Regions from separate parts of the Algoriphagus sp. Y33 genome, predicted to be linked through region 2. Evidence: riboswitches for the same ligand, from Rfam matches in the RefSeq annotation. Region 2 holds a riboswitch; each other region holds the start of a gene.

Evidence for each region. A riboswitch is a leader RNA that binds a small molecule or an ion and turns the genes downstream of it on or off. The one in region 2 is predicted to bind S-adenosylmethionine.
Region 1: another riboswitch for S-adenosylmethionine. It lies ahead of ID165_RS16230 (PLP-dependent aspartate aminotransferase family protein); the one in region 2 lies ahead of ID165_RS07790 (O-acetylhomoserine aminocarboxypropyltransferase/cysteine synthase family protein).
Region 3: another riboswitch for S-adenosylmethionine. It lies ahead of ID165_RS06140 (homocysteine S-methyltransferase family protein); the one in region 2 lies ahead of ID165_RS07790 (O-acetylhomoserine aminocarboxypropyltransferase/cysteine synthase family protein).

The regions. Positions count from the first base shown of each region.
Region 1 covers NZ_CP061947.1:4,041,029-4,052,140, reverse strand. The annotation lists gene ID165_RS16265 (VCBS repeat-containing protein) at 1-2,304, shown strand, start outside; gene ID165_RS16255 (creatininase family protein) at 2,801-3,562, opposite strand; gene ID165_RS16250 (isoaspartyl peptidase/L-asparaginase family protein) at 3,708-4,700, shown strand; gene ID165_RS16245 (copper homeostasis protein CutC) at 4,688-5,431, shown strand; gene ID165_RS16240 (VCBS repeat-containing protein) at 5,536-6,972, shown strand; gene ID165_RS16235 (CBS domain-containing protein) at 7,092-7,553, shown strand; gene ID165_RS16230 (PLP-dependent aspartate aminotransferase family protein) at 7,664-8,836, opposite strand; SAM riboswitch class I at 8,939-9,041, opposite strand; gene pth (aminoacyl-tRNA hydrolase) at 9,198-9,758, opposite strand; gene ID165_RS16220 (50S ribosomal protein L25/general stress protein Ctc) at 9,956-10,534, opposite strand; gene ID165_RS16215 (ribose-phosphate pyrophosphokinase) at 10,648-11,112, opposite strand, start outside.
Region 2 covers NZ_CP061947.1:1,930,922-1,942,033, forward strand. The annotation lists gene ID165_RS07760 (acetylornithine carbamoyltransferase) at 1-517, shown strand, start outside; gene argB (acetylglutamate kinase) at 657-1,457, shown strand; gene ID165_RS07770 (M20 family metallo-hydrolase) at 1,479-2,555, shown strand; gene argH (argininosuccinate lyase) at 2,552-3,886, shown strand; gene ID165_RS07780 (SulP family inorganic anion transporter) at 3,980-5,521, shown strand; gene ID165_RS07785 (carbonic anhydrase) at 5,518-6,165, shown strand; SAM riboswitch class I at 6,258-6,366, shown strand; gene ID165_RS07790 (O-acetylhomoserine aminocarboxypropyltransferase/cysteine synthase family protein) at 6,538-7,842, shown strand; gene metX (homoserine O-acetyltransferase) at 7,852-8,907, shown strand; gene ID165_RS07800 (DUF2147 domain-containing protein) at 9,094-9,537, opposite strand; gene ID165_RS07805 (ABC transporter permease) at 9,851-10,741, shown strand; gene ID165_RS07810 (DUF3098 domain-containing protein) at 10,746-10,955, shown strand; gene ID165_RS07815 (undecaprenyl-diphosphate phosphatase) at 10,958-11,112, shown strand, end outside.
Region 3 covers NZ_CP061947.1:1,497,213-1,508,324, forward strand. The annotation lists gene ID165_RS06095 (TIGR02757 family protein) at 1-273, shown strand, start outside; gene aceK (bifunctional isocitrate dehydrogenase kinase/phosphatase) at 284-2,011, opposite strand; gene ID165_RS06105 (hypothetical protein) at 2,329-3,012, shown strand; gene ID165_RS06110 (CoA pyrophosphatase) at 3,014-3,652, shown strand; gene ID165_RS06115 (DUF819 domain-containing protein) at 3,709-4,962, shown strand; gene ID165_RS06120 ((2Fe-2S) ferredoxin domain-containing protein) at 4,962-5,204, shown strand; gene ID165_RS06125 (YbjQ family protein) at 5,222-5,542, opposite strand; gene ID165_RS06130 (response regulator) at 5,822-6,268, shown strand; gene ID165_RS06135 (hypothetical protein) at 6,337-7,653, shown strand; SAM riboswitch class I at 7,743-7,841, shown strand; gene ID165_RS06140 (homocysteine S-methyltransferase family protein) at 7,906-8,955, shown strand; gene metH (methionine synthase) at 8,960-11,112, shown strand, end outside.

The sequences.
Region 1 (11,112 bases), 2.1 Mb from region 2:
GACTTTGCCAACTATCGGGCTGATGTGGGGAATATAGCATCAAAACGACAGTTGCTGGATTCTATTCCGATCGTGAAAATCCCAAATTATGCATTTAGGAATAAAGGAGATTTGACTTTTTCCGATGAAGGAAATGCTTGGGGATTGAACAAACCTTCCTTTTCTAATGGAGCAGCTTTTGTGGACTTGGATAATGACGGAGACTTGGATTATGTGGTTAATAATATAAACGATCCTGCATTTGTCTTTGAAAATACCCTAAATACTAAGGGGCAAAAGAATGGTTATATCAGACTTAAGCTTCGCGGAACAGCGCTTAATCCCCAGGGATTGGGAGCAAAAGTTCTTATCACACTTCCTGACAGCAGTCAACTCTACCAAGAGCAGCAGGTCGTGAGAGGCTATATGTCGTCAATTGATGAAGTAATGCATTTCGGAGTAGGAGAAGTGTCTGAAATCTCATCTATTCAGGTCATTTGGCCTGATGGAAAGGAAAGCTTTCAGGCAACTGTAAAACCGAACCAGCAGCTTGAATTTGTCTATGCAGATGCTAAACAAGGGAAAAGCAAAGTAGCCATAACTCCTTTCAAAGAGTCAAACGCACTTTACACCGAGGTTTCATCAGATAGGGGAGTGGAATACATCCATGAAGAAGTGGACAAGATCGACTTCAATATTCAACGGGTAATTCCACACAAGCTGACTCAATACGGCCCGAGCCTAGCTGTAGGTGATGTGAATGGAGATGGACTTGAAGATCTAGTCATTGGGTCAGCTTCAGGCTTTGCTCCACGGGTATTTATTCAGGATATTGAAGGAAAATTCTCGGCAAAAAATCTTATTCCGGAAGAGGGTAATTTCTTTGAGGAGATGGGAATACTCCTTTTTGATATTGATAATGATTCCGATTTGGATATGTATCTGGTGGGAGGGAGTAATGAGTTTTTGGGAGATGCCACAGAGTACACAGATCGGGTGTTTTTGAATGATGGAAAAGGGAATTTTACGCTTGATCAAAACTTCTCAGGCGTGAAAGCGAGTGGGTCAACAGTGCGGGGAGCGGATTTCGATGGGGATGGGTTTATGGATTTATTCGTGGGAGGCAGAACTCCTGTTGCTCAATATCCTTTTCCCGATAAAAGCTATCTTCTACGAAATGTCAACGGTCAACTTCAGGATGTAACGGATGAAATTGCCCCGGGCCTGCGTAAAGTCGGAATGGTGACAGATGCTATCTGGTCAGACGTGGACGCTGATGGGCTTGTGGACTTGGTGGTAGTTGGAGAATTGATGGAGATATCAATTTTCAAAAATTTGGGAGATCGGTTTAAAAAGCTTGAAAATACCGGGTTGGAAAATTACCTGGGTTGGTGGAATTCCATCACAGCCGGTGATTTTGATCTGGATGGAGACACAGATTTTGTGGTAGGGAACCTGGGTGAAAATAATTCTCATCACCCAACAGATCAAAGACCTGTGAAGATTTACGGAAAGGATTTTGATAATAACGGCAGTGTGGATCCAATCACTTTCGCTTATTACAAGGATAGTGAAGGCAATTACAATTCTTTCCCAAGCCATTTTTGGGGAGACCTCTATGGACAAAGCCCTATGTTCAGAAGGAAGTTTGAACGCTATAAACTGTATGCATTAAGTACTGAACGGTCTCTGTTTACTGAGCAGGAGAGAGAAGATGCCCTTATTCTCAAGGGGAATTACGATAAGAGTGCTTACATCGAAAATCTTGGTAACGGGAAATTCAAGGTGAAAAGACTACCAACTTTGGCACAGATTGCACCTGTGAATGGATTGATAACCGAGGATGTAAATGGAGACGGGTTTCTTGATGTAGTTATGATAGGAAATGACTACGGAAATGAAATCTTTATCGGCCGTCTGGATGCCCATTTGGGACTGGTTTTATTGGGAGATGGAAAAGGCGGGTTTACACCGATCAGCCCCCAAGAAAGTGGATTTATGGTTCCTGGGGACGGAAAGGCATTGGTAAAAATAGCTTCAGCACAAGGTGAGCAGCTTCTGGTAGCGTCCCAGAACCGGGGGAAGCTGCTGATGTTCCAAAAGCAAAACCCACAGTCAAGTCGTTCAATTACGCCCGGTCAGGAAATAATGGCAGTGATTTTGGAATTGGAAAACGGTAAGAAGCAGCGAATAGAAACCGGCTTTGGGTCTGGATTTCTCTCCCAGTCGGGACGGGAAATCAACTTGCCTAAAGGAGTGAAGGGAATTCAGTTGCAGGATTATAAAGGGAATATCAAGGAGGTTGATATGGGGTCTTTGGACTAGATATTTCAAAATAACCTATTATTTATAAACATCTGTGGGGGCGAATCAAGAAGTTATGTAACCTTTTGAATAACAAAAAATGACAACTCAAGAGATAATTTCAGCAATTGGGCTGATTGGGTTAGGAGGACTTCTTAAAGGTGTTCTTGACTTTTTTATTGCTGACCGAAAGAGAAAATCAGAGACAAAACATCAATTTAAGGAGATCAGATATAAGTCTATCATACTCCTTTGTTACGCATATATCAACTTTAATAAAGAAGTAACTACTCTCGTAGTTCATAGGCCTGATATCAATTCAAGAGAAAGATTGTTCAATGAATTGTTGGACAAAGGCTTAAAAGTATGGAAAGAAATTATGTCTGGTTCTAGCCTGAAAAAATCCCCCTTGCCCCCTTTTAGAAAGGGGGAATTGCCAAATTTGAACTTCCGGCATTAAGTACATAGGTGCAGATAAGCGGATACACATAAAGGAAATAAACCAATTGTTAGCATATTACTCATATAGCTCTCCAGGCTTAGCCTTGCAGATATCCACCATAAGTCCAGCAACTTTATCCGTTACGTCTTCAAAATATTTTCTCCCTTTTTCGGATGAGGATTTCTTTGGATTACCTATCCCGGTGTCTTGGGATACTTCGGACCATTTCCGCTCGGCCCAAGCCCATTTTTCCTGTATACCCTTGATTTTAGACTTTTTTTCAGTCCCATTTCCTGCCTGCTCGAGTGGCATAACCAATTCGGGATGCAGGTGCATGATAATGGAAGTCTCCATTTCATCCGCATGGTCACCCGTTTCCTCAAAATACTTGGTCTTGTCAAGTGCCTGAAACCAATTGCAGGTGAAAAGCATCATGTCAGGAAACTTCAGTCCGAGTTCACGGAGCATGGTCTTGAAATCATTTCCTCCATGACTATTTACAATCAAAAGTTTCTTTGTTCCCTGCCGATCTAGAACAGTGATGATATCCTGAAGAATCATCAGCTGCGTACTTGGGTTTAGATTGATATCCAGATAAATATCGGATTGCCCTGTGTTCACTCCAAAAGGAATCGTTGGCATCACCGTGACATTGGCACCTTTGTCCCATGCTTTTCGCCCTGCTTCGCCGGCTACTGCATCTGCTTCATATATGTCAGTACCATAGGGCAGGTGATAATTATGGGCTTCGGTTGCTCCCCATGGCAAAACTGCCAATTCAAAGCGATGGTTTTCCAGTGTTTTCCAGTTGGATTCTGCTAGTAAATAGGGTTTCATGAGTATATAGTCGTTTCTCGTAATTAAATGAAATTCTTACTGTAGTCAAGGTTGAGAATCCGTGTGATTCAAAAGGAAATGAAGAAAGGTAAGTCTAAATATCCCCATTTTTAATAATTTGAGGCCTGATTCTAAATTAACTCGAATGTCACAAAGAAGAAAATTTATAAAGCAATCCCTGATGGGGTCTGCGCTTTTTATACCGGGAGTTTCCACCATTGCTGAAGCAAAGTCACCTCCTCTTTTCAAAGGAGAAAAACCTCTTATCCTATCCACCTGGAATCATGGATTGCCGGCTAATGCTGCCGCTGTAGAAAAACTAAAATTGGGAGGGAGTATTGTGGATGCGGTAGAAACAGGAGTGAGAGATACTGAGTTGGATCTGACTAACTTGTCTGTAGGGTTACAGGGATTGCCTGATCGTGAAGGGATTACTACGTTGGATGCCTCGATAATGTCAGGGGACGGTTCCTGCGGGTCGGTAGCTTTTGTCAGACAGGTAAAGCATCCTATTTCCTTAGCACGGGTAGTGATGGAAAAGACACCACATGTGATGATCGTGGGCGAGGGAGCCAGGCAATTGGCAATAGCAGAAGGATTTCCTATAGAAGAAGAGGAGTTAAGCCCAAATGCGAAAAAAGCTTATGATGAATGGAAAGTTACCAGCCAATATAAGCCAATCATCAATATAGAAAATCACGATACCATTGGCATGATAGGGATGGATGCTAAGGGAAATATGGCAGGAAGTTGTACTACTAGTGGTCTTTCTTACAAAATGCATGGGAGGGTTGGTGATAGCCCAATCATAGGAGCGGGATTGTTTGTGGATAATGAAGTGGGAGCTGCTACGGCTACCGGGCTTGGAGAATCTATTATCCGTATTTGTGGAAGCTTTTTGATTGTGGAATTGATGCGTCAGGGCCGTACTCCGCAGGAAGCCTGTGAAGAGGCAGTGAAGCGCTTAATTGCAAAAAATAAGGATATTAAAGATATCCAGGCAGGATTTCTTGCTATGAACAAAGATGGTGAAGTAGGTGCCTATGCGGTACACCCGGGGTTTAACTTTGCGCAGGCAACCCTGCAAAAGAATGTGATGATAGATTCCAATTCGCATTTCAAAGGATGGGCAAAATAATATTAGAATCTCCTGTTTTCAATGTGGAAGCGGCTATGGATGCAGCTGACTATGGTGTAGATCGTTTAGAACTTTGTGCAAATTTTCCTGAGGGGGGAGAGACTCCAAGTGCGGGTATGCTCAAATTTCTAAAAACTGAAATTGACATTCCTGTATTTGTGATGATCCGGCCAAGAGGCGGCGATTTTGCCTATTCTCAGAAGGAATTGATGGTGATGAAGCGGGATATAGAATTGTTGGGTGAATTGGGAGCGGATGGATTTGTGTTTGGAGCACTGGATAATCAAGGGTTTGTAGATACCGATTCTTGCAAATCACTCTTACGGGTAGCTTCCGGAAAGCCCTGTACATTTCATCGTGCATTTGATGCTTCAGCTGATTACTTTGATTCCTTGGAGAGAATTATCGCTTGTGGTTTTGATCGTATTTTGACCTCAGGTGGTAAGAATTCTGTCACCGAAGGTCTGGATACTCTTAGGGAATTACTGGGGAAAGCCGAAGATAGAATTAGTATTATGCCAGGGGGAGGAACTAAGCCCGAGCATGTTTTGGAGCTGAAAAAAACAGGTTTCTTAACAGAAATCCATGCTTCCTGCAAGATTTGGAAACCTTCTTCAAATTTATATTTAAATTCGGATGTATCGTTTTCGGATGACCCAAAATCCTTCACCCATCACCTTCGGATAGATCAAGGTCTAGTTAATCAGTTTTTGGAGGTAATCGAAGAATGAAGTTTACAGGGCCGATTGTTTTAATATTAGCGGTGTTATCTTATTCCTGCAGCCAGATTTCGGAACGGAAACAGCCACCGCCCACATTGGAGCAGTTGGCTACTATGGATTTGAATCTAACCGGTGAGCAGCTTGCAAATGCCTATTGTGCAAGCTGTCATTTGAAACCAGACCCTGAAATTTTGGATAAAAGGACTTGGGGAGAAAAAGTGCTTCCTGATATGCGGAAACGGATGGGACTTTTTTTGCCTGAGGATTTTGGGCAACTACTACCGGAAGACCTAGGCATTCCTCCAGGAGTTTATTCCAAAGCACAACTGATCAAAAGAGAGGATTGGGAGAAAATTCTTGACTATTACTTGGATCATGCACCTGATTCCCTCTTGCCTCAGGCAAGAAAGTCGGCTCCAACTCTTGGCATTCCTGGTTTTCAAGCTTCACGTCCGGACTTGCACAGAATAAAAGGAAATCTATCCACAATGCTTCAAATTCATCCGGAGACCGGGGATTTATGGCTCGGTGATCGTTTGAAGATGATTTATATTCTAGACCCCAAGAATGGTTTTCAAATCAAAGATTCTATTCCTACCGAAGTTGCTCCGGTGGATATAAACTGGAATTATGATGGCAGCTTCGATTTACTGACTATGGGGCGAATGGATCCTTCAAATGATTCCTTGGGAATGGTGTCTAAGTTTTGGCTAGAAGCTCAAGAATGGCAAAGCAAGGAGCTTTTGGGCGGGTTAATCCGTCCTGTTGATCTTGCTGTTGCCGATTGGAATGGTGATGGAGAGCAGGACCGGGTAGTTTCCCAGTTTGGAAATCACTTTGGGAAAATGAGCCTCTACCTCTCAGGATCTAAGAATCCTACTGAAGTGATTTTACGTGCTGAACCCGGTGCGAGACGGGCAATTGCTGTGGATTTTGATGGAGATGGGAATTTGGATGTGTTGGGGCTTATGACTCAGGCTCAGGAAGGGATTTATGTTTGGTTAAACAAAGGAGCAAATCAGTATAAGGAAAAGGCCATCCTTCGATTCCAGCCGGCATTTGGCGCAAGTGACTTCCGGTTTGAAGATGTGAATGGAGACGGTCACAAAGATATTATTGTGGTGAATGGGGATAATGCGGATTTGTCCCAAGTACTCAAAAACTACCACGGGGTGCATGTGTTTTTGAATGATGGGGAAAATAAATTTGAAGAATTATGGTTCTATCCCATGTATGGAGCTAGCGGAATTGAAGTGGGGGATTTTGATGACGATGGCGATCTGGATTTTTTCGTCCTGTCATTCTTTCCTGATGATTTGCAGGTTCCAAAACAAAACTTGGTGTATTTCAGGCAAAATGAAAAAGGTGAATTTGATCCGTATGTTTTGAGTGAAAATGTAGAGGGAAATTTGCTTACTATAGCAGTGGGCGACACTGATTCTGACGGTGATCTGGATGTTGTAGTGGGAGCCTTTGAGTTTAATGATCTTTATAAGGGGGCGAGTAAGAGTTGGAAGCCCTTTGTTTTTCTTGAAAATAAAAACAAGTGATATTTTGTGTGAATGGTTTTTTTTAAATTATAGTATCGAAATATAGGGTTTTTTAAGTTATAATTTTTAATTGTTACTAATTATCGATAATTTATTCTTTCATCCTTAAATTTTAACCTATGGTAAAAAGTTTTCAAGGGGTTAGAATGGCAGAACCCAAAAAAGCCCCAATTCCGCAAATTCTAGTAAAAGAGTACATGAGTACAAGCTTGATTACTTTCAAGCCGGATGATACTATTGATCAGGTAATGGAAGTGCTCACCAAACGAAAGATATCCGGTGCACCGGTGATAGATGCTTCAGGCGCATTAATAGGTATTATTTCGGAAGTGGATTGCCTAAAAGAGATTATTAAAGGAAAATACACCAACACGCCGAAATTCCCGGCAAAAGTAAGCGAGCATATGTCTAGGGATGTTCTTACGCTTTCTCCGGATTTATCAATATTCGATGCTGCATCACAATTTTTAGAGCATAAAATCCGAAGATTCCCGGTGATGAAAGATGGAGTCCTGTTGGGACAGATTAGTCTGAGTGATATAATTCGGGCCTTTCCTACCTTGCGGCAAACCACTTGGTAGAAGTGAGGCTTAAAAAATGAATGCCCTCAAAAGAATAACATCCTTTTTGAGGGCATTTTTGTATTCAACCTGCTTTTATCTTACAAAGACTGGCAGCAATGCTAGTCGTTTTACTTTGATAAGTCAATCGCTCTTTCTACATCCTGAATTATGTCTTCGTAGTGCTCCAGACCTACAGATAGTCGTACCAGTCCATCCGAAATCCCAACCTGTGCTCTTTCGTCAACAGAAAGTTTGCTGTGCGTAGTAGAGGCAGGATGTGTGACAATACTTCGACTGTCACCCAGATTAGCAGTGATGGAGATCATCTGAAGCTGATCGATGAAGCGTTGGGCACGCTGAACTCCGCCTTTCAGATCTAAGGTAACTATCCCACCACCCTGACTCATTTGTTTTTTTGCGATTTCGTATTGGGGATGTGATTTTAGGAATGGATATTTTACTGCAAGTAACTCAGAATTACCTTCGAAATACTCAGCTACTTTCAGCGCATTGCTGCAGTGTCTATCCATTCTTACACCAAGTGTTTCCATGCTTTTCGCAAGTATCCATGCATTGAATGGAGATATGGCAGGCCCTGTATGTCTCGCAAAAAACTGTACTTCCTGCATCAAGTTAGCTTTGCCCAAAATCAAGCCTCCCAGCACTCGTCCTTGTCCGTCGATGTATTTGGTAGCACTGTGGGTCACAATATGAGCTCCCCACTTAGCAGGCTGTTGTAAATAAGGCGAGGCGAAGCAATTATCCACTACCAGAATCAGGTTGTGAGCTGCCGCAAATTTACCCGCCCATTCCAGATCGATTATTTCCAAGCCCGGATTGGATGGGGTTTCGATGAAAAGCATTTTGGTGTTGGGTTGTATGAGTTTTTCCCAATTCAAATAATCAAAAATATCCCCGTAAGTAGAGGTGATCCCCCACTTAGGAAATACTTTAGTAAGTAGCTGATGAGTAGATCCGAAAAGTGACCGTGCGGCAAGTACATGATCTCCTTGCTGCAGTAGTGCGGCAATACTCCCAAACATTGCGGCCATCCCTGATGCAGTAGCAAATCCATCTTCAGTGCCTTCGGCAGCACAGACTTTTTCTATCAGATCACTGGAATTTGGGTTGGCATACCGGGAGTAGATATTCCCTTCTATTTCATCAGCAAAAGTAGCTCGGGCTTCTTCCGCTGAGTCGAATGTAAAGCTGGATGTAAGGTAAATAGGAGCGGAGTGCTCCCGCTGGCTGGACTTGGAAGGGGAGATCCTTACAGAGTTCGTTTCAAAGTGCTTACTCATTTATTGATCAGTTTAGATTTTGATAAGACTAATCAAGCAGATTTGAGAAAATCAAACCCAATGAGGGGAACGAAATAAAAGGGATTATTTGTGAAGTAAGCCAATCTATAGTTCCCGCATAGGGTAGGATTTGGCACCGTTCTCCGTTTCGGGATGGTTGCCAGAGGGTCGTTGAGCCTAATCTCTCGCCTCTTCTTTATAAATCAGTTGCCTGAAGTGATGCAAAGAAAGATCGATATTTGGGGAATTCCAAATCTTATTTCATGTGTTTGTGTTTTTTTAAAAGGCCACATGGAATCTCGCTTGCATTATAGCCATATAACCATTACAGTGTGTGACGCTTTAGTTATGCTCGATTTCATCAATCGTTGAATTGATTCATGGTGCGTTCTATGCCAATTGTACAAAAACTGAGGGTCATTTCTATTGCTTTATCCATTATGGTAGGGATTTCGGCAAATTCCTGCTGTGTGAAATTTCCCAAAACAAAATCAACTTGCCTACCCTTAGGAAAGTCATCGCCTATGCCCATTCTCAGTCTTGGGTAGTTCTGACCTCCTGTGAGCTCTTCTATGTTTTTCAGCCCGTTGTGACCGGCTGCGCTTCCTTTGGGTTTCATGCGGAGTTTGCCAAAAGGAATGGCCACATCATCTACGATCACCAGCGTATTCTCTTTGCTTACCTGAAGTTCTTTCATCCAGTAATTCATTGCCTTGCCACTAAGGTTCATGTAAGTAGTAGGCTTAATCATATGGATTGTTCTGCCTTTGTGCTTGAATTCTGTTTTGAATGCAAGTCTGTCACTCTTCCAGGTGCAGTCCTTCGAGTCGGCAAGCCTGTCCACTGTCAAAAAGCCAATGTTGTGTCTGGTGAGTTCATATTCTGGGCCAATATTCCCAAGGCCTATGATTAGGTGTTTCATGTGTTTATAATTTGTTTTTCAGCTGTCATATGGAATCATGAATGCATTATAATCACCTGGTGTGTGACTTTGGAGCCAGGCCTGTCTGCTTCAGGCAGGCTCGATTTTCATTTTACAGCAGCTATCGGGTTTGAAAATAAAAAATCCCACCCGGATATGGGCAGGATTTTAAATGAATAGTGTAATAGAGACTGAATTTACTCTTCTCCGCCTTTCTTACCTCTAAGAGCTCTTGGTACACCAATAGTCACGATAGAAACGTTCGGATTTGTTAGGATTTCGAAGCCTTCCACTTTGACATCTTCCACTTTGAATGATTTACCCAAGTCAAGCTCAGAAATATCGATAGGAATAACATCAGGGAAGTCTTTTGCAAGACCTTTAACTTTCAATACTCTCGTTTTCAATTCTAGTTTACCACCTTTTGCAAGACCAGGAGAGCTTCCTTCTACTTTCACAGGGATTTCAAACTTGATAGGTTTGTCTTCGGCAAAAGCCACAAAGTCTGCATGAAGAAGAGTCTCACTTACCGGATGGAATTGTGCGTCCTTCAATACTGCCTTGATAATGGTTCCTTCGATATTCAATTCAACCATGTGTACTTCAGGAGTATAAATCAAGTCTCTGAAAAGGATGATTGGTGAGTAGAAGTGGATCTGCTCTTTGATACCAGGTCCGTAAACCACACAGGGAACATTACCTGATTCTCTCAATTCAGAAAGACTGGCACTGTCGAGATTTGCTCTTTTAAACCCTATAATCTCTAAATTTTTCATATGTTATTATTGATTATTAATTGTCATATGGAATCTCGCAATATGGATTTCATCCCTCTTTGAGATGCTTTTCCAAGCTCGATTTCATATTGTATTTGTATTAAAATTGATTCTTAGATAAACAAAGAACTGATAGAAGTATTTCCTGTAACGGCGTGAATAGCCTTTGCGAATAGGTCTGCGACTGTCAAAACTTTGATTTTGGATGATTGTTGTTTCGGAGTGATGGTGTCAGTGATGACCAATTCTTCCAGTACTGAGTTTTCGATATTTTCGTAAGCTTTTCCGGAGAGTACACCATGGGTTGCTATAGCTCTTACTGAAGTAGCTCCTTTTTCCATGACGATTTGTGCAGCCTTACAGAGCGTACCTGCGGTATCCACCAAATCATCTACTAGAATCACATCCTTACCCTCTACATCCCCGATTACTTGCATGGAAGCAATCTCGTTGGCTCTTTTTCTGTGCTTGTCACAGACCACCATTTCTACTTCAAAATGCTTGGCGTAAGCCCTTGCTCTCGCTACTCCTCCTACATCCGGGGATGCAAAAATCATATTCGGAAGCCTCAGCGAATT
Region 2 (11,112 bases):
GCGTCACCCACTGCAAAGCCTGGCTGATCAGATCACCATCCGTGAAAATTGGGCTGGGAAAAAGAAACCAAAAGTAGTATTGACTTGGGGGCCCCACATCAAAGCGATTCCACATGCTGTGGCAAATTCCTTTGCAGAGTGGACGCTTGGAATGGATCATGAGCTTACAATTACACATCCTGTAGGTTATGAATTGGATGAAGCATTTACAAAAGGTGCGACTATAGAATATAATCAAAGCGAGGCATTAAAAGATGCTGATTTTGTGTATGTTAAGAACTGGTCTTCTTTTAATGATTATGGTAAAATAATCTCTACAGATTCCTCTTGGATGCTTACCGAAAATCATTTCGTCCATGCTCCTGATGCAAAAGTGATGCATTGTCTGCCCGTGCGTAGAAATTTGGAATTGTCTGACGAAATATTGGACGGAAAACGCTCCTTGGTTCAAGAGCAAGCAAAAAACAGAATTTTCGCTGCTCAAGCAGTTATTAGTCATCTGCTCGGGCAGTTTTAAAGTAAACTCGATTTATGAAAATCGAGCACAACTCAAGGGTCACACACTGGAATGATTATAGTACATGCGAGATTCCCGGCCCTCTTGGAGGCGGGCACCCCGGACAGGTAATGACCTTTAAAAAACAAATTATAATCAGATGAAAATCAGCATTATCAAAATCGGCGGAAATGTCATCGATTTTCCTGAAAAGTTAAATGAATTTTTGGCCCTTTTTGCCAAGTTCCCCGGACACAAAATATTGGTTCATGGAGGAGGAGTTATGGCTTCCCGGTTTGGAGAGTCTCTTGGGGTGATGCCCGAAATGGTCGATGGAAGAAGAATCACTGACCAGGAGACTCTTGATGTGGTGACTATGGTCTATGCCGGCTTGATCAATAAAAATATCGTGGCGAAGCTTCAGGCGCTGAAAGTCAATGCTATAGGAATGACAGGTGCTGATGGAAATATTATCAGATCTATCAAACGGCCTGTGAAAGGGATTGATTACGGTTTTGTAGGTGATATCCAGGAAGTCAATATTAAATTAATTGACCATTTACTCTCGGGTGATTTGCTTCCTGTGGTGAATGCAATCACCCATGATGCCAAAGGGCAACTTCTGAATACGAATGCGGACAGTATTGCCTCGGCTCTAGCCACAAGTCTAGCCAAGGAACATCAGGTGAATCTTTATTTTTGTTTCAACAAAAGCGGAGTATTGCTTGATGAAAAGAACGAAAATTCTATTATTCCGCTGATCAATGAGGATATCTATGAAGAACTTCGCAAAGAAAATGTGATCCACTCGGGCATGATCCCCAAATTGGACAATGCATTCGAAGCATTGGAAAAAGGAGTAAATCATGTATGGATTGGCAAAGCGGAAAACCTTCATTTAGCCGCCAAAGGCAAGCTCTCCGGAACAACCATTGAGCGGAGCCGATATGACCTCTATTAACCCTAAATTTTGACGACCACGATGGATTTATACGAAGATGCGGTTCAACTTCTTACCCAGTTAATAGAAATCCCATCCTACTCCAAAGAAGAAAGTTCTACAGCGGAGGTCATAGAGGAGTTTTTTGACAGCAGAGCCATAGATGTCCATAAATCCGGAAACAACATCTGGGCTTTCGCAGCTACTTTTGATAAAAATAAGCCAACGATCTGGCTGAATTCCCATCACGATACGGTAAAACCCAATGCGGGTTATACCAAAGATCCATTTCTGGCAATTATCGAAGATGGCAAACTTTATGGTCTTGGGAGCAATGATGCAGGAGGGTCTTTGGTAAGCTTGATGGCTGCTTTTACTCATTTTTATGGAAAATCCCTTCCCTTCAATCTAATTATGATTGCTTCAGCCGAAGAGGAGATTTCCGGTAAGAATGGTATTGCTTCTGTAATCGATCAGCTTCCATCCTGTGAGCTGGCAATCGTGGGTGAACCTACGATGATGGATATGGCAGTAGCCGAAAAAGGCCTAATGGTGATCGACGCTATAGTTCATGGCAAAGCAGGTCATGCTGCCCGTGAAGAAGGTGTAAATGCAATTTACCTTGCTTTGGATGATTTGGGGAAAATCAGGGATTTTGAATTTCAAAAAAAATCACTATTTCTAGGTAAGACGAAGGTATCAGCTACCGTAATCCACTCAGGGCAGCAACATAATGTGGTTCCCGATCTCTGTGAGTTTGTATTGGATGTTCGAGTGACCGATGCATATACACTAGAGGAAGCACTAGAAGAACTAAGAGGGACTCTACGTGCTGAACTGGTTCCCCGCTCAATGAGGCTCCAATCTTCGCATGTACCGGAAGGCCATTTAATTCTTAAGGTAGGTGGGCAGCTGGGGCTGAATACTTATGGAAGCCCTACCCTATCTGATCAGGCTTTGATCCCTTATCCGTCTGTCAAAATTGGTCCCGGCGACTCTGCAAGATCACATTCTGCTGATGAATATATTTATTTGAACGAAATTCAGAAAGGAATAGAAGGATACATAAAAATCCTTGAAGCCTATGCTGATATGCTTAATCAAACTAATTTGAAATGAAACTTTGGCAAAAAGAAACCGGAAGCAAAAAGGAAGTAGAATCGTTTACCATTGGTCGCGATCCAGAGTTTGATATACTTTTGGCTCCTTTTGATGTGCTGGGCTCTATGGCTCATGCGCAGATGCTCTCTACCATTGGTCTTTTGACTGCTGAAGAAAACGAAATTCTGCAGCGCGGATTAAAGGATATTTATTCGGAAATAGAAAAGGGCGAATTTGAGATTGCTCCCGGTGTGGAAGACGTGCACTCTCAGGTAGAATTCTTACTCACGGAGCGTTTCGGTGATGTTGGCAAAAAACTGCATAGCGGTAGAAGTCGTAACGACCAAGTGTTGGTTGATCTGAAGCTCTATTATAGAAATGCTGTCAAGGAAATCGTAGAGGAATGCTCTGAGCTGTTCGAATTGCTTATTTCTCTTGCGGAAAAGCATAAAAATGACTTGATGCCGGGATATACCCATACCCAGCTGGCAATGCCTTCTTCTTTCGGTCTTTGGTTTAGTTCCTTTGCCGAAGGCCTGTCAGAAGATATGGGACTGCTCAAAGCTGCCTTTGATCTGGCCAATAAAAATCCGCTGGGCTCGGCTGCCGGCTATGGATCAAGTTTTCCGCTGAACCGTACCCTTACCACCGAACTTCTTGGTTTTGGAGACTTGCATCACAATGTGATCAACGCCCAAAACAGCCGGGGAAAAACGGAAAGAACACTGGGGTTTGCGATGGCCGGACTGGCCGGTACGCTAAACAGACTCGCTTCAGATGTCTGTATTTTCATGAATCAGCATTTTGCATTTATCACTTTTCCGGATGATCTCACAACGGGAAGCAGTATTATGCCACACAAGAAGAATCCCGATGTATTTGAGCTAATCAGAGCAAAAACCAATCAAATCCAGGCAATCCCCAATGCTGTAGCGTTGCTGTTGACCAATACTACAACGGGTTATCACAGAGATTTGCAGCTGCTCAAAGAGGAGATTTTCCCCGGGATAGAAACCTTGAAAAGCTGTATCCGTATGACAAGTTTCATGCTGAACTCAATAAAGGTCAAAGAAAACATACTATCGGATCCATTTTATAAGCATCTTTTTTCTGTGGAAGTAGTTAATGACTTAGTTTTGAGGGGAGTACCTTTTAGAGACGCTTATAAGCAAGTGGGAATGGACATAGAATCAGATCGCTTCTCACCTGATCAAAGTAAGCTTAATCATACGCACGAGGGAAGTATAGGTAATTTAAATCTTGAGGCTATTGCACACAAGATGGATCTGGCTGTTAAGCAATTCAATTTTAAGTCAATTAATCAAGTCATTACGCATATGGTAAAATAAGAATAATTTGATTTTTTGAATATTTTAGCTAAATATTCTAATTAAAATCAATACAAACAGTATACCACCGGCCTTTAAACATATATTACGCAAATGAATACCCTTCTAGGAAAAAATTTAAAATATGATTTAAAGTCCAGTTTGGTGGTTTTTTTGGTGGCGCTTCCCCTATGTCTGGGTATTGCTATAGCCAGTGGAGCGCCTCCAATGTCAGGTCTTATAGCAGGGATTGTCGGCGGAATAGTGGTCGGTGCACTGTCAGGGTCTCACGTAAGTGTGAGCGGACCTGCAGCCGGATTGACTGTGATAGTCCTAGATTCCATTAATAGCATGGGGACCTTCCCTCTTTTTCTCGCCACACTTGTAATTGCGGGTTTAATCCAGTTGGCTTTGGGAATAGCCAAAGCCGGAGTAATAGGTTATTACTTCCCCCATGCGGTGATCAAAGGTATGCTTACCGCCATTGGGCTAATTTTGATATTGAAGCAGATTCCACATGCATTGGGCTATGATGTAGATGCGATGGGAGACCAGGCATTTCTTCAGGCTGATAATCATAATACGATTACAGAAATTTGGTATGCTTTCAAATACTTAAGCCCGGGAGCTATTCCTATTGTACTTATAGCACTAGCTATCCTTATTTTATTTGAACGGCCAAGAATTCAAAATCATAAACTTTTGGGGGCGGTACCGGGTGCTTTATGGGCTGTTATTTCGGGGATAATTATTAATACCTTATATGGTATATGGAAACCTGAATGGCAGCTAGGTGGAGATCACCTCGTAAGTATTCCTGTATTGCAGGATTTTGCGCAATTAGGCGATTTATTGACTTTCCCTGATTTCTCCATGATTGGTGAGGGTACTTTTTGGATCGTTGCGGCTACCATTGCGATCATTGGCAGCTTAGAGACTTTATTGAGCATCGATGCGGCAGACAAACTTGATCCGCAAAAAAGAACTACCCCACCGAGCAAGGAACTCTTTGCTCAGGGTGTAGGAAACACCTTTTCAGGGCTGCTGGGCGGACTTCCGATCACGGCCGTAATTGTCAGAAGCTCGGCAAATATAGCTTCGGGTTCCAGAACAAAAATGTCTGCTATTTTCCATGGTATCTTATTGATGATATTGGTATTGAGTATTCCAAACATCCTAAATCTAATACCGCTAAGTTGTCTTGCGGCTGTCTTGTTTGTGGTGGGTTATAAATTGGCCAAGCCTTCACTTTTTGTCAATATGTACAAGAATGGCTGGGATCAGTTTATTCCATTCATTGTGACTGTAGTGGCGATTTTATTTACAGATCTTTTGGTGGGAATAGGGATTGGGATGGTGTTCGGTCTGTTCTTTGTGATTAAAACAAATTTTGTACGGGCGATATCACTTACAGAAATGAACGGAAACTATCTCCTTCAGCTTCACAAAGATGTTTCCTTCCTCAATAAAGCACTACTAATGAAGAATCTATCCAAAATCCCCTCCGATAGTAAAGTGATTATCAATGCCCAAAAAGCGCAGTTTATAGATCATGACATTCAGGAAGTCTTAAATGACTTTATAGCTTCGAGTGCAGATAGGAATATCCGCGTTACAGTAGAAGGATTTAAGCATAAAATTTACGAAAACATATGAGCCCTTACGAGAAACTATTAATTCAAAACAAAGCTTGGTCAGACGATCAAAAGCTGATCGACGAGAACTTTTTTGGAAGATTGGCAAAACAGCAGAGCCCTAAATTTCTGTGGATTGGCTGCTCAGACAGTAGAGTTCCCGCTAATCAGATCACAGGTACCGATCCGGGAGAAATATTCGTACATCGAAACATAGCCAACATGGTGGTGCATACCGATCTTAATTTACTCAGTGTATTGGAATATGCCGTAGCAGTGCTGAAGGTTGAGCATATCATCGTATGCGGTCACTATGGCTGTGGTGGAATAGAAGCTGCACTTGGTAATAAAAGTTTCGGTCTAATCAACAAATGGCTTCTCAATATCAAAGAAGTGTACAAAATTTATCAGAAAGATATTGATGCTCTAGAAAACCATGAAGATAAAGTAAATGCTTTAGTAGAATATAATGTGATAGAACAGTGCCAGGATCTGATCAAGACTTCAATCATACAGAAGGCATGGAGAGATAGATCAGCTCCGAAAATTCATGGCTGGGTCTATGGATTAAAAGATGGTTTGGTCAAAGAATTGGTAAACATCGAATCAGATTTTGAGACGATCAATCCTATTTTCAGATTCGATCTGGAAGAATTGGATAAATAATTCAAGTTTTTCGGTCAGCGGGTGAAAATTAATTTTGATTTTCCATTCGCTGACCTTTTATTTGCAGCATCCTTTCACTTTTTAAGTGCTCGGATTTATAAAGAAGAGGCGAGAGACAGGCTCATAGACCCTCTGGCAACCTGGAAAGTCCAAGGTGCCAATTCCTGCCAAGAGAGATATTCTCTTTTGGAACTATAAGTTCAATGTAAAATGCACTCAGGACATCATACACTTTACACTACTACTTCATCATCATCCGTGCTCAAGCATTCCGCTTTATTCATGTGTTGATTTCATTTACGCCTATGTCGGAGTAATTCGTCATGCGCTTTCGTACGTTTATTATTTTTCAAACCATAAATCCAAAAAATCATGTCAAAAAAACTTCACTTCGACACACTTCAAGTACACGCTGGGCAGGAGCCTGATCCGTCTACAAACTCACGTGCGGTACCTATTTACCAAACGACTTCCTATGTATTCAATTCGGCTGAACATGGAGCAAACCTATTTGGCTTGAAAGAATTCGGGAATATATATACCCGCATCATGAACCCGACTACGGATGTATTCGAGAAAAGAATAGCTACACTGGAAGGCGGTGTGGCAGCAGTGGCTACGAGCTCAGGACAGGCAGCCCAGTTTCTCGCACTCAATAACATCATGGAAGCGGGTGATAATTTCGTTTCCAGTCCGTTTCTATATGGAGGAACATTCAATCAATTCAAAGTTTCATTCAAACGAATAGGCATCGATGCCAGGTTTGCCAAAGGTAAATCTCCTGATGATTTTGAAGCTTTGATTGATGGCAAAACCAAAGCAATCTATCTAGAAACCATAGGAAATCCTGAGTTTAATATTCCCGATTTCGAAGCTATTGCATCTGTCGCTAAAAAGCACGATATCCCGCTGGTGGTAGACAATACTTTCGGAGCCGGAGGGTATTTATGCCAGCCTATCACTCATGGAGCAAATATTGTAACCTCCTCGGCCACCAAATGGATAGGCGGACATGGTACTTCCATCGGAGGAATTATAGTAGACGGTGGGAATTTCAACTGGGGAAACGGAAAATTCAAACAATTCTCCGAGCCTTCAGAAGGATATCACGGCTTGAACTTTTGGGAAGTTTTCGGAGAAAACAATCCGTTGGGACTGCCTAACATAGCTTTTGCTATCCGCGCAAGAGTAGAAGGTCTTCGTGATTTCGGCCCGGCCATCAGTCCATTCAATTCATTTCTATTACTTCAGGGGATTGAAACACTCTCACTCCGGGTTAAGAAAACAGTAGAAAACGCCTTAGCTCTGGCACAATGGCTGGAAACACATCCTTCTGTTCAGAAAGTGAATTATCCGGGATTGGAGTCTTCTCCTTACCACGAATTGGCTAAAAAATATCTGAAAAACGGCTTTGGAGGAGTGCTGAGTTTTGAGCTGAAAGGTGACAAAGAGCAAGCTTCTGCGTTGATCAATAATCTGGAATTAATTTCCCATTTGGCCAATGTGGGTGATGCCAAAACATTGATCATCCAGCCTGCAGCTACTACCCATCAACAATTATCAGATGCAGAGCAACTAGCCGCAGGAGTCACTCCTACGCTGTTGCGAATCTCTTGTGGAATCGAGCACATTGAAGATATCAAATCGGATCTGCAACAAGCTTTCGATAAAATCTAATCTTATCAAATGAATCTTAAAAGTCAGTACGCTTCGATTACCATGACCCAGGAAATATTTTATTCAAGTTTGCCTTTACATCTGGAATCAGGAGAAATTCTCCCTGAATTTGACCTTGGCTATACCACGTATGGCCAACTCAATTCAGACAAATCCAATGTGATCTGGGTTATCCATGCGCTTACGGGAGATTCGAATGCTTCAGAGTGGTGGAGTGGTCTGATCGGGGAAGATAAATTCTTCGACCCTGCCGATCATTTTATTATCTGCGCCAATCTTTTGGGATCCTGCTATGGTTCTACCCAGCCATTCAGCGAAAATCCCAAAACCGGTAAGCCGTACTATTACGATTTTCCTCAGATGACAACACGGGATCTCGCTGAGGGATTGGAACGCTTGAGGATTCATTTGAAAATAGAAACCATCCATACCCTTATCGGCGGGTCTTTAGGGGGGCAGGTTGGTTTGGAGTGGGCATATCTATTGGGTAACAAGCTTAGGAATGCAATTATTCTGGCATCCACTGCCAAAACCAGACCATGGGTAATTGGCTTCAATGAAACACAGCGGATGGCTATAGAATCTGATTGTACCTGGGGAGAATGCAATGAAACAGCGGGGCAGAAAGGACTGGAAACCGCGCGTGCTATCGCTATGCTAACTTATAGACATCCACTTGACTTGGCTGCTAAGCAGTCTGACGCAGCCAATAAACTGGACGATTACCGTGCTTCTTCTTATCTGCGATACCAGGGCCAAAAGCTTGCAAAACGCTTCAATGCGCTTTCTTATTGGACACTGAGCAAAACCATGGATTCCCATGATTTAGGAAGAAATCGTGGCGGATTAGACGAAGCGTTGGGCAAAATTGAAGCGAATGTTTTAGCAATTGGAGTGGATTCTGATTTGCTTTTTCTTCCGGAAGAATCCCAATATATCAGTAAAAATGTGTTAAAAGGAACCTATAAGGAAATCACTAGCACAGCCGGACACGATGCATTTCTGATCGAGTTTGAGCAATTATCGTATATTCTGAAGTCATTTTATTTACAGCAAAAACATTGAAAAAGTCTTGAAAACAAAAATAAGAGGCTGTTTCATAATCAGCTCTTCTTGTCAGACTGGTTGCTCCATACGACAATCATGAGTTTTGAGATAGCCTCTTTTTTCTTTGACCTTTCATTCAAAAATAATTGATTCACAGAACATTACTTATGATGTAATAAAGCGATTGTTAATTATTGAAGTTTCTTATTTTTTTACTCTTTTCCATTCCATAGTCCGGCTGATCCAAGATTCTCCGAGATATCCTTTAATTTCAAGAATATCTTTCTTTTTAAGCTGTAAATCACAGGCATAGCTCAATCCCGATTCGGGATCATATATTTTCCCGTCTGACCATATTCCATTGTTATATTGAAAGCCTTCCAAAATCGTAAGCCCCATCAGTGGGCGATTCCGTAATGTGGTATCTGAATTTACCGCATCTGTAGAAGAGCCTGACTCCCTTCCCTCCTGCTTGATCCAGATTATTTTCCCGATTAGCTGAGCTTCTGTTTCCATAATCTCAATCCGTGCAGTATTTTCAGTATTTGACCACACACCTTCTACTTTAGATTTGGATTGGGCATGCAGTGAACCTAAGCCCAGAAGGACCATTACCACGGATAAAGAAGCATAATTACATGGTTTCATAAAAATCAATTGAGTTAAACATTGGAAATGTAATCACATGAATTATATCACACTTAACTATTTTTAACCTAAAACCATACCAAACACAAATCAGTTCTTTTTGTTTTTGGCTATTTTCGTTATGCAAGTCAATGGTTTTCCATTCTGGTAGAAATCAATTGGTTGTTGTACTAGTAGGTATGCAGCATGGTCTAGATACACCCCATTTCTTGGTGTAATTGAAACAGTACTTAAAATTTCTTCATAATCCTTTCTTGGGAATAGATTGGCAATATCCTTGGGGAAGGTTACTTTTGAGCAGAAATCATACTTTATGGCCAATTATCCGAGAAAGAAAAAAAGGTTAGGGCACTTCAAATTCGGAAGTGTTCTCTTCAGTACCACATTATCACTTTTTATTGTAGGTCTTTTCGGCGTAATCTTGATTCAGGCAAAAACGCTGACAAGCATGATCCGGGAAAATATCGAAGTACAGGTTTTCTTGGAAAAAAACTTGGATCAAAAAGGAATTGATGCAATAAAGGGCAATCTGTCCAAGCGGTCTTTTATTCTTCAAAAAGGAGATACGCTGAATCTTAAATTTGTATCCGATGAAGAAGCCGCTGCCACGTTCATAGAAAGTACCGGGGAAGATTTCACCCAATTTCTGGAAGATAATCCGCTGCGTGACAGTTTTGTGTTGACTATCGCGGAAGAATTCCAAACTTCAGAACAACTAGAAGCAATCGTAGCAGAAATCGAGGCTATTCCCGGAGTCTTTGAGGTATCCTATATGACAGATCTGGTGGATTCTATTAACAAGAATTTGCTCAAAGTCAGTATAGTTCTTGGTGGGTTCATCCTTATTCTGATCATCACAGTGGTCATGCTGATCAATAATACCATAAGACTTGCACTATTCTCTCAGCGTTTTCTGATTCGCTCTATGCAATTAGTCGGGGCTACAAGAGGGTTTATCAGAAAACCATTTCTTTCGAGGGCTTTTATGTTTGGCTTGATGGCAGGGGCATTTGCTTCCGTGATTCTCTTTGCTTTGGTGAAATACACACAGGCAAATATCGAGGGGTTTGCCATGCTCCAAAACCAACAATTGCTATTGGTTCTCTTTGGTATTTTAATAACTGTAGGTGGAATTTTGTCTGTCCTAAGTACCTTGCGAGCTGTAAATAAGTATTTAAATATGTCCTTGGACGAACTATATTAACGTAATGAGCAAATCTTCCTTTCCATTTTCCCGCAAAAATTACAAGCTGATGTTTATAGGCATAGGTCTGATTATTCTTGGATTTATCATTATTGGTATGGACAGCGAACCGCACGGAAACGGTGTTTTGGGTTTGACCATTGGTCCAATAGTGACATTGGCCGGATTTATTTTTGAGTTCTATGCGATTTTTGCCAAAACTGAAAGTAACTAAGCGTGGAAATAATTGATGCGATTATCCTTGGAATCATTCAGGGATTGACAGAATTTTTGCCGGTATCCTCCAGCGGCCATTTGGAACTCGGAAAAGCAATTTTGGGAGAAAGTAAAATGCCTGCTGAAGGCCTGATGTTTACAGTAGTGGTTCATTT
Region 3 (11,112 bases), 430 kb from region 2:
AAGCGCATCAACATGTATTTACGATGGATGGTTAGAGAAGATGATAAGGGCGTTGATTTTGGACTGTGGAAGAACATCTCACCTTCACAGCTGATATGTCCCTGTGACCTGCATGTGGATCGGGTAGGAAGAAAGTTGGGACTGATTACCAGAAAACAGACTGATTGGCTTGCAGCTGTGGAATTGACCCAAAAGCTCAGAGAATTCGATGCTGATGATCCAGTCAAGTATGACTTTGCATTATTCGGTTTGGGAGTAGAAGAGAAGTTCTGATTAATTCTCCTTAAATTTTTTCATGAGGCCGAAACCTGATCTCATCGGGATAGGGGAAAGCGTGGATTAGCTCGCCGGATGTAATTCTTCGCTGGATTCCCTGCCAACAAACCGGATCAAAAAGATCTTGGTGATAAGAAAGAAAATGATCCTTGAGATCCTTTCTGCCTATCATCCATCGCTTGAAATCTTCCGGGAAAACATCGTTTTTGGCAATAGAATACCATGGTTCAGGGGCATAAATCTGCTCGTACGTTTCCGCTTTTGGTTTGATGCGGAAATTCATATCTGTCAAAAATTCAATTTCATCATAATCGTAAAAAATCACCCGTTTTTGCCGTGTAAGACCAAAGTTCTTGGTCATCATATCGCCCGGAAATATATTCGCCTGCGCCAGCTGGAGAATTGCTCTTCCATAATCTTCTGTAGCCCTCCTTCCTTCTTCTGTACTACAGTGTTCCAGAAACAGATTTAAAGGCTCCATTCTCCTTTCTGTATATAGATGTTTGATAATTAGGTGAGAATCGGTGATGTTCAAAAGGGAATTGACTGTTTTCCTCAGTTCTATCATCAAGGACGGGCTGATTCGCTCAATCGGAATTTTGAAGTATTCAAATTCATGAGTATCGGCCATTCTACCCACACGGTCATGAAGAGACACAAGTTTATATTTCCCTCTTACTTCTTGTCTAGTCATGGTTTTTGGCGGCTCAAAGTGATCCTTGATCATCTTGAACACAATGTTCAAAGACGGCAAAGTGAATACAGTCATGACCATCCCTTTTATTCCTGCGGCCACTTCGAATTGATCTTCACTGGCATCCAAGTGATAAAGAAAATCTCTGTAAAAAAGCGTCTTTCCATGTTTATTAAATCCTATGGCGTTGTAGAGTTCATGGATTTTCTTGTGAGGTATGACCGAGTTGAGAAAGCCGACTACTTGTGAGGGGACTTCTGCTTCGACCATAAAATAGGATCGCGTAAAACTGAACATACTGCTCATCAGATTGGGATCGAAAATCAGGGTATCTACAAATACTCCTTTTTCTCCGTGCAGGACAGGGATGATAAAAGGCATCCACTTATGTCCTAAAAATGTCCTTCCGATCAAATATGCCGCTTTATTCCTATAGAAAACTGATTTTAAGATCTGGGTTTTCGTGTCTGGACCGACTCGGTATCTTGTCAAAATCACCTTTCGGACGCCTGCTATCAGAAATTTGATATCTTGTTCTTTGTCCATAAAAGGAGCACCGAAATCATAATCATCGAGGATTTGCCTGATATTTTTTTCCAGACCAAAGAATGAGGGATAGGTTCTTAAAAGTTCATCCGACTCTCTGACAGCGCATGAGTCGAACCCTTCCATGACAAACATCAATTCTTCATTGATGGTCAATTTTGGATAGCTTTTCCGGATCACCGAGTTGAAAAATGTTTCTGCCAATTCTATATCAGGCCTGCCTGCAATCAGCGATTGGTACACTGATTTTATTTCTTTCCAATTTGAGAAGTCAGTTGATTTATCTCCTAGCATTTCTGAACATTCTGTTGCCAGTGGAAACAGTAGATCCTTGTATAGACGTAGGCGCTGCTTACTGTTCAGATGTGTGGCATGCCAAGCTTTCTCACTGAAATACTTTGGAGCCAATCTGGTGTAGGTGTTGAAAAGCTCCATGTAAGTGATGAAGCCTGTTTCTATTTTACGTGCAAGTTGAGCTGTGAGAGTTGAAGCCATAGAAGTTTATTCATTCAAACTTAATGAAAAGCTAAAGTTAGACCCTATTTTTTTCAGGTCTTAGGTAAGATATAATTTCATTGATTTTTAAGGGTTTATAGTAAAAAAGTATAAAGGAAAATAAAATTTTGAAAATCTTTCGCAATCGATTGTTTGGAGTATATGAAAACATTTTCTAATTTTCGAAGGTATTCATAAAACGAATATCTACAATAGGTTTAATAGGTTTGAGAGCAGGAAAAGGTTGGGTCAATGTCCCAACCTTTTTTGTTTTTTGGTCGTCCTGACTTAGCTTAACCTTATCAATTAAAACTTTCATGAGGAGCCCGAAAATCACATTCGTTTATCTTGCCATTTTTGGCTTAGCTTTTTTGTCTTTTTTTGCCTGCGACAGCAAAAATGAACAAGCTGACGTAAGCGCAGACAATTTTTCTGTAGATGAAGAAGAGCTAGAACGAAATCGATCCCAGATAGATGTGGCATTAGCCCAAAATGAGCTTTGGCATTCTCACTGGGAAAATGAAATTGGAATGTTTGAAGCTTCTCAATTCCAATTGACCATGACTGATTCCATAGATCCTATGGAGATGCCTGAGAAAAATCCTATTCTCAAAGGAGATCCTCTATTTCCCTATCAATTTCCCCATCCATCAGGAGATGGCACTATGGATATTTACAGTTATAAGGTGGAAGCGCACGAAAGTATTGATTCGCCTTTCTTGAATCCGGACTCGGAGGTAGTGTGGTATAGACAAGACGGAATGAGGGAACGTTTACTTTTTATGGGGCCTTCAGGAATGTTTGAGGATGGAATGTGGCTGAATGAAAGCGAATTTTTGGTGTTAGGTTATTTTCAGGGAATGAATGGATTTAGACCGATGGTCTGGCTTATAAATGTAGAAACCCACATCCTGAAGCAGTTTCAATTGGAAAAAGCCTCTGAGTCTTATGTCCCGCAATCCTACATCAGTAATAAAATCAAACAGCTAGATTTGGTTTAATATGGATTTCGGGAGTGTTTTGAATTTGTTGGAAAAAGGAATGGAGCATCCACTTCCCGGAAAAGAAGCGCAGCTTTTCATGTCGCCAAATCCTGTGGATATGAGAAGGTTTGATACAAAACTTCCTGATAATCATCGCAGAGGTGCTGTGTTGATACTCCTTTATCCCAATGAAAAAAAGGCGTTTTTTCCTCTGATCAAGAGACCTGATTATGAAGGAGTACACAGTGGACAGATTGCTTTTCCAGGCGGAAAAATGGAGAAAGAGGATGGGGACGAAATAGAAACGGCCCTTCGCGAAGCTTGGGAAGAAGTAGGTGTACATCCTGAGCAAGTTAACCTGATTGGAAGGATGAGTACATTGTTCATTCCTGCGAGTAATTTTTTGGTAACACCCGTTTTGGGCTACTCTGAAGCTATACCGGACTTTGTGCCGGAAGAAAGAGAAGTATCTAAAATCATCCAAACTGCGGTCAGCACACTCTATGAGCCTAGTTTTCGTAAGCAAAAGATTTTGGAATTCAGTGATAATTTCCGTCTGGACACGCCATATTTTGAGGTAGATAAGGAGATGGTTTGGGGAGCGACGGCGATGATTCTCAGTGAGCTGCTGCAGATTCTCGAAAATGGAAAGAGGTAGACTTTGGGCTTTTTGGCCAATTGTTGGTATTGTTGCAGTTGATTAGCCCGGATATAATGGAAGAAAATACCCCCTTGCTTACAAATGATGCAGTAGTTTTTGGATTGCTTATGGCTATTCTGGCACTTGTTTTTGTTACCTCAGCCAGTGATAAACCGTTTTGGAAGAAATTCTACCGTGTCGTTCCTACAGTTTTACTATGTTATTTTATTCCTGCGCTGGCCAATTCTTTTGGAATCATCTCAGGGGAAACCTCCCAACTGTACGGAGTAGCCAGCAGGTATCTTCTTCCTGCTTCTTTAGTTCTTTTTACTGTAAGTATTGACATCAAAGGGATATCGAAGCTAGGACCAAAGGCTGTTGTCATGTTTTTGTCCGGAACGGTTGGTATTATGCTCGGAGGACCCTTGGCCTTGCTGACTGTTGGCTTTTTCTTTCCGGATTTATTGGGAGGGAACGGACCCGATGAGATCTGGCGGGGACTGTCCACTATTGCCGGTTCTTGGATCGGTGGCGGTGCCAACCAGACAGCGATGCTACGAGTATTTGAACCAAGCCCGGTTCTTTTCAGTCAGATGATCGCTGTGGATGTGCTGGTTGCCAATCTCTGGATGGCCATACTTCTATATTGGGCTGCTAAACCGGATAAGATCGATAAGTTATTTAAAGCTGATAGTAGTGCTATTTATGAACTGAGGGACAAAATTGAAAAATTCAGGGAGGGAATTATGCGGATTCCGAGTTTGAAAGACACGATGGCTATTCTAGGTATAGGATTTGGAGTTACCGGGGTTGCTCACTTGATTGCTGATTTTGTGGCACCTTACATCGGTGAAAATTATCCTGAATTGGAACAGTACTCACTTAACTCAACTTTTTTCTGGATAGTGGTAGTCGCTACTACCCTAGGATTGCTTTTATCTTTTACCAAAGCGCGAAATCTTGAAGGGGCAGGTGCTTCTCGTATGGGCAGTGTTTTGCTGTATGTCTTGGTAGCTACTGTAGGTATGCAGATGGATTTGGGAGCTGTGTTGGATAATCCTGTGTTTTTTCTGATAGGTATTGTGTGGATGTTCTTCCATATTCTAATTATGCTCATTGTAGCCTATTTTATCAAAGCTCCGTTCTTCTATGTAGCGGTAGGGTCGCAGGCCAATGTGGGAGGAGCAGCATCGGCTCCGATTGTCGCTGCAGCTTTCGATGCGTCGCTGGCGCCTGTTGGCGTACTTTTGGCTGTGTTGGGTTATGCTGCAGGTACGTATGGTGCGTACCTTTGTGGATTGATGATGCAGGCTATTTCGGTAGGGTAATGAAACATTCAAGAAAACTAATCTTTATATGTAACGGATCCGATTGTAAAAAAGAGGGGGCCAAAAAATTATATAAAGGACTAAAAGAGGCCACTGATGAAGCTCCACTGAGAGGTACTTGCAAATTCATCAAAACTAAGTGTATAGATATGTGCAAAACAGCTCCAAATGTAATAGTGGGAGATCATTTTTGTAAAAAAACTACAGTGGAAAAGGTCTTGGTGCAACTAAAAAAGTCCTGAATTTTCAGGACTTTGCTTTAATTCTTTAGCACTTTCACCGCTGTGCCGCTGGCTGTGACCATTAGCATTCCATCTCGGATGGTTTCATAGTCTAAGTCAATTCCAAGTATTGCATTTGCGCCGAAAGCCCGAGCCTGCATTTCCATTTCGGTCATAGCAGTGGCTTTTGCTTCTCTGAGAACACGCTCATAGGCAGAAGATCGTCCTCCGACTATGTCAGTGATGCTTGCGAAAAAATCCTTGAATACATTGGCTCCTATAATGGTCTCTCCTGAAACAATTCCTAAGTATTGTTCCACGCTGTAGCCATCCAGTGAGTTAGTGGTTGTTACGATCATTGTGATATGCTGCTTATATTTTTAAAATGTGTTTTACTGTCGGAGTTCACGAATATATGAGGGAAAAGGTTTGCAGAAAATTTGGTGTTATTTCTTTTGATCTATCAAGATGCTATTTGGAATTTGCTCCCCTAAGGATTTAATGTCTGGGATTAAGAGGAAGTGGACTTGGATTAGCTATTGTGAAAAGATTGAGTGAACTTCAAGCTTCAAAAATCCAAGAGTTATCAATGAGCAGTGTTGAGGCTATTTTCAATCTTATATTGAAATTCATTTAGAGTGGAAGAAGACAAGTATACCCAAACAAGTGATTTAGAGTCCAGAAAGAATTACTTGCACTATTCGTCTATATTGGTGGCCGAAGACAATATGGTCAATCAGCTATTGATTAGGAAATTCTTGAAGAAATGGCATATGGGCAAACTAGTGATTGCTTCGGATGGACAGGAGGCGATTGACGAGTTTGAACAGGGGGAGTTTGATGTCGTACTCATAGATATACAAATGCCGGTAGTGGATGGTTTTGCAGTGGCAAAACGGATACGGGAAAACAAGGATTTGCTCAAAAGTAAAATCCCCATTTTAGTTCTAACGGCTAGTTCTTATCATGAGATCAAGGCTGAGATGGAGCAGATTGGTATTAATGATTATGTGGAAAAACCATTCACTCCTGAGGAACTGTATGGGAAATTAACTGAATATCTTAATTCGAAAGATATCGGTTAATACAGGTTTAGCATTAATTTTGCCTGACAGGTTTGAATCTGCCCAGCTTTACACAAATCCACTATTCAATGCCCCTTTTTAATAGATTCATATTATTGCTTTTTGTTTTTTTTGGTGTTGTTGATACTCAGGCACAACAATTAATAACAAAACGCTCCACTTTCTATGCCTTAGCGGGTACTTCAGGAGCCCGTCTTAATCAGTTTGACAACATACTGGCAGACCGTGGCTTATCCGGTTTGAGAAATAGGTATCAGACAATAGGATTAGGCTATCAGGCAAGAATCAATGATTTTGTGCTTGGAATGGATGTATTGCACAATAGAGGGGGAGTAAGTGAGCTCGATGATTTTTCTATGAACTACAGGACTTCCAGGGCATTGCTAAATGTAGGCTATGCATTTACCGAAGAATCACGATTTCAGCTAATCCACTATATGTCCATCGGAGTTGGATTCCTTAACTTTCAAATGCTACCCACCGAGCGCACAAGAGATCTTGATGCTTTTTTGGCAAAACCGGAGCAGGGATTTGTGCTTAGGGAAAAAGATATACAAAAAGGGACGTTGAATTATGGGAATTTCCTGACTGAAATCGGTTTTCAACTTAGCTATGATTTTGACTTGCCCGGTAGAAGAGAAGCACTACAGATTATAACCAAGATGGGGTATTCATTCAGTCCTCTGGAAGGGAAATGGAATATGAATGGAATCAACTTTGACAACGCCCAGAGTGGAGCATTTATAAGATTAGGTGCCGGTATCACATTACCCGATAGGAATTTCTTCTATAAAGATGCAAGCATAGGTGTCTCACTGATAAGAGGAGTTCACTTCACCATCCCGAAGAGATTTAATGCCAGGTTGAAAGAAGCAGGTCTGAATCCATTGAATACTACGCCTTCCAACTGGGGGTTAAGGATTTTGGGTGATACAGAGCGTCTCCTTTACGGTGCAGAACTTTATAATCTCGCATTGGATGGAAAGGCAAACGACGAAAAAAGACATTCTCTAAACAGCTTGAGAGTCTATGGAAATATAGGATATAATTTGATTGAATATAGAAATTTTGGTTTGGGGACATTAGTGGGTCTTGGATATGGCAATATACGCTATACACTTTTGACTAACGATAAGCCTGATTTTCCGGAACTATTTGAGCAGAGAGATTTTGATGGGTATTTGAGGAATAGCGGGCTGATGCTGAAGCCAGAAGTCTTTGCAGAATACGGGATTCCTATGACCAGACGAAAACTTTTTGACTTGGTGCTCACCGTAGCAGCGGGATACGAGATTCCTTTAGCAAATTATAAGCTAGGCGATTTGAGTATGTCGGGTTATATGGCAGGACCTTATTTGAGTTTCGGGGTAGGGGTAAGACCCTGATTTATTCATTTGACAATGTAATTCATCTTTTAGTAAATCCTTTTAGGAGATTCTCCTGTTTTATTATCAAAATGCTATTAACTTTGGGTTGCTTATCGAGAAAGACCGAGGGAAGGGCCCAACGACGTCTTAGCAACCTAGAAATAAGGTGCTAACTCCCATCCCGATATATCGGGAACAGATGAGCGGACTAGTACATCGTACTTCTCTCCGGTTTTGCTCGACAAGCTTTTTGATTAACAAAAAATCAGTATGCAAAACAGAACGGAATCCCTGCTTCAAGAACTTTCTAAGCGAATTTTAATCCTCGATGGAGCCATGGGAACCATGATTCAACGATATACCCTGACCGAGGAGGATTTTCGAACTCCTGAGCTAGCCGAACATCCCAAATCCCTGAAGGGGAATAATGATTTATTGTCTCTGAGTAAGCCCCAAATAATCAGGGAGATCCATGCTGAGTATTTCAGGGTGGGAGCAGATATTATTGAGACCAATACTTTCTCTGCCACCACAATTGCACAGGCAGATTATGATCTTTCGCATTTAGCATATACTATTAATGTGGAGTCTGCAAAGCTAGCAAGGGAGGTAGCTGACGAATTCACTGCAAAGAATCCGGATAAACCCCGCTTTGTGGCGGGGGCGATAGGGCCGACCAACAGAACGGCTTCGCTTTCGCCGGATGTGAATGACCCCGGCTATCGTGCAATCACTTTTGATCAGTTGGCAGAAGCCTATGCAGAGCAGGTTCGCGGGTTGTTGGATGGTGGAGCAGATATCCTATTGGTAGAGACGATTTTTGATACATTAAACGCCAAAGCTGCTCTGTATGCTATCCAGGATGTGTTTGAAGAAAGAAATATTCCGTTGGATCCTAAAGAAGGAGGTATCCCGATCATGATCTCCGGTACAATCACCGATGCTTCCGGGCGTACACTTTCGGGTCAGACTACTGAAGCATTTTTGATCTCCATATCGCATGTTCCCTTACTGTCAGTTGGATTGAACTGTGCTTTGGGGGCCAAAGAATTAAGACCCTATTTAAAAGTGTTGGCGCTGGAATCACCGTTCTATGTGAGTGCTTATCCGAATGCAGGCTTGCCGAATGAATTTGGACAATATGATCAGGGGGCAGATGAAATGGCGGATCAGATAAGGGACTTTTTGAAAGAAGGAATGCTGAATATTTTGGGGGGCTGTTGCGGCAGCACACCTGAGCATATTTCAGCTTTGGTAAAGATGGCTGCTGATTTTCAGCCGAGAAAATTACAAGTGGAACTAGAGGAAACGTTGGACTGAGAAGATGGCTAGAAATAATTACATGAAACTATCCGGCTTAGAGCCATTGGTTTTTACACCCGAAATTAATTTTGTCAATATAGGCGAACGGACGAATATTACCGGTTCGAAGAAATTTGCCCGATTGATTTTGAATGGAAATTATGACGAGGCACTTGAAGTGGCCTTGGATCAGGTACGTGGAGGAGCTCAAGTACTGGATGTCTGCATGGATGAAGGCATGTTGGATGGGGAGTTTGCCATGGTCAAATTCCTGAATCTGATCGCTTCTGAACCGGAGATCTCAAGAATCCCCATCATGATCGATAGTTCCAAATGGAAAATTATCGTGGCGGGATTGAAGTGTGTTCAGGGAAAAGGCATTGTCAATTCTATTTCCCTGAAAAATGGGGAAGAAGAATTTATCCAACAAGCCAAAACGGTAAAAAAATTCGGTGCGGCAGTGGTGGTGATGGCTTTCGATGAGTATGGACAGGCTGATACCTATGATAGAAGAGTGGAAATCTGTGAGAGGAGCTATAGGATCCTAGTGGATCAAGTGAAGTTTAATCCCCAAGACATCATTTTTGACCCTAATATTTTCCCGGTTGCGACTGGCATGGATGAGCACCGTAAGAATGCATTGGACTTCTTTAATGCGACCAAATGGATTAAAGAGAATCTTCCCGGAGCCAAAGTAAGTGGCGGAGTCAGTAACGTAAGTTTTTCTTTCAGGGGAAACAATCCTGTGAGAGAAGCTATGCATGCGGCATTCTTATATCATGCCATCAAGAGTGGGATGGATATGGGGATCGTGAATCCAACCATGTTGGAAATCTATGATGACATTCCTAAGGACTTACTTGAACGGGTTGAAGATGTACTTTTCGACCGTAGAGAAGATGCTACCGAGCGTATGCTTGATTTCGCAGAAACAGTAAAGTCAGCGGATAAAAAGGAAGTAGTAAATGAGGCATGGCGCTCAGACCCTGTTTCCAAACGAATGGAACATGCGCTGGTGAAAGGTATTTTGGATTTTATAATAGAAGATACAGAGGAAGCTAGAATTGAGCTTAAAAGCCCCCTGAAGGTGATAGAAGGGCCATTGATGGATGGTATGAATGTGGTGGGAGATCTCTTTGGAGAGGGGAAAATGTTCCTTCCCCAAGTAGTGAAATCTGCCCGTGTGATGAAGAAAGCGGTGGCCTATTTAGAGCCGTTTATGCCGCTGCCGGAAGAAGGGCAGGAAGAATCTTCCCTGAAAAAGATTCTTTTGGCAACTGTAAAAGGAGACGTGCACGATATAGGCAAGAATATAGTAGGAGTGGTACTGGCATGCAATAGCTACCAAATCATCGATTTGGGAGTGATGGTGGATGCCCAGAAAATCATAGATGAAGCTGTCAAGAATAAAGTAGATATCATTGGCTTGAGCGGTCTTATTACTCCTTCTTTGGATGAGATGGTCAATGTGGCATCGGAGATGGAGCGTCAGGGAATCAAAATCCCGCTTCTGATCGGGGGTGCGACTACTTCCAGAATCCACACTGCAGTGAAGATCGATCCGGTGTATAGTGGAACTGTAATCCATGTGATGGATGCTAGTAAGTCTGTGCCTATCGCAGGTGAGGCTATTTCTGAGGAGACCAAAGATGCTTACCGGATAAAATACAAGGAAATATATCAACAGCTCAGAGTAGAGCATGAAGCCAAGCAGTCTGTGAAGCAATTGATTTCTTACGAGGAGGCGAAAGCCAATCCTGTAGAGATTGATTGGGATTCATTTGAGCCTGTAGTACCCAATAAACTTGGTAGAACCGTCCTTAAAGATTTGGATCTGAATATTGTCCGCAAGTATATTGACTGGACACCTTTCTTTAGTACCTGGATGCTCAGCGGGAAATTCCCTAAGATATTTTCAGACCCCGTAGTTGGGGCTGAGGCAAAAAAAGTCTATGATGAAGCGAATGAAATGCTGGATAAAGCAATAGCTGAAAAGTGGCTATCTGCAAATGCGGTATTTGGTCTGTATCCGGTGCAGCGAAAAGATGATGATGCAATTGTCTTTGGTGTAGATGGTATTCAGGCCGCATCCTTTCATTTTTTGCGCCAGCAAGGGAAAAAGGGCAAAGGCATTCCAAACCGTTCTTTAGCGGACTATTTACATCCTACCCAAAC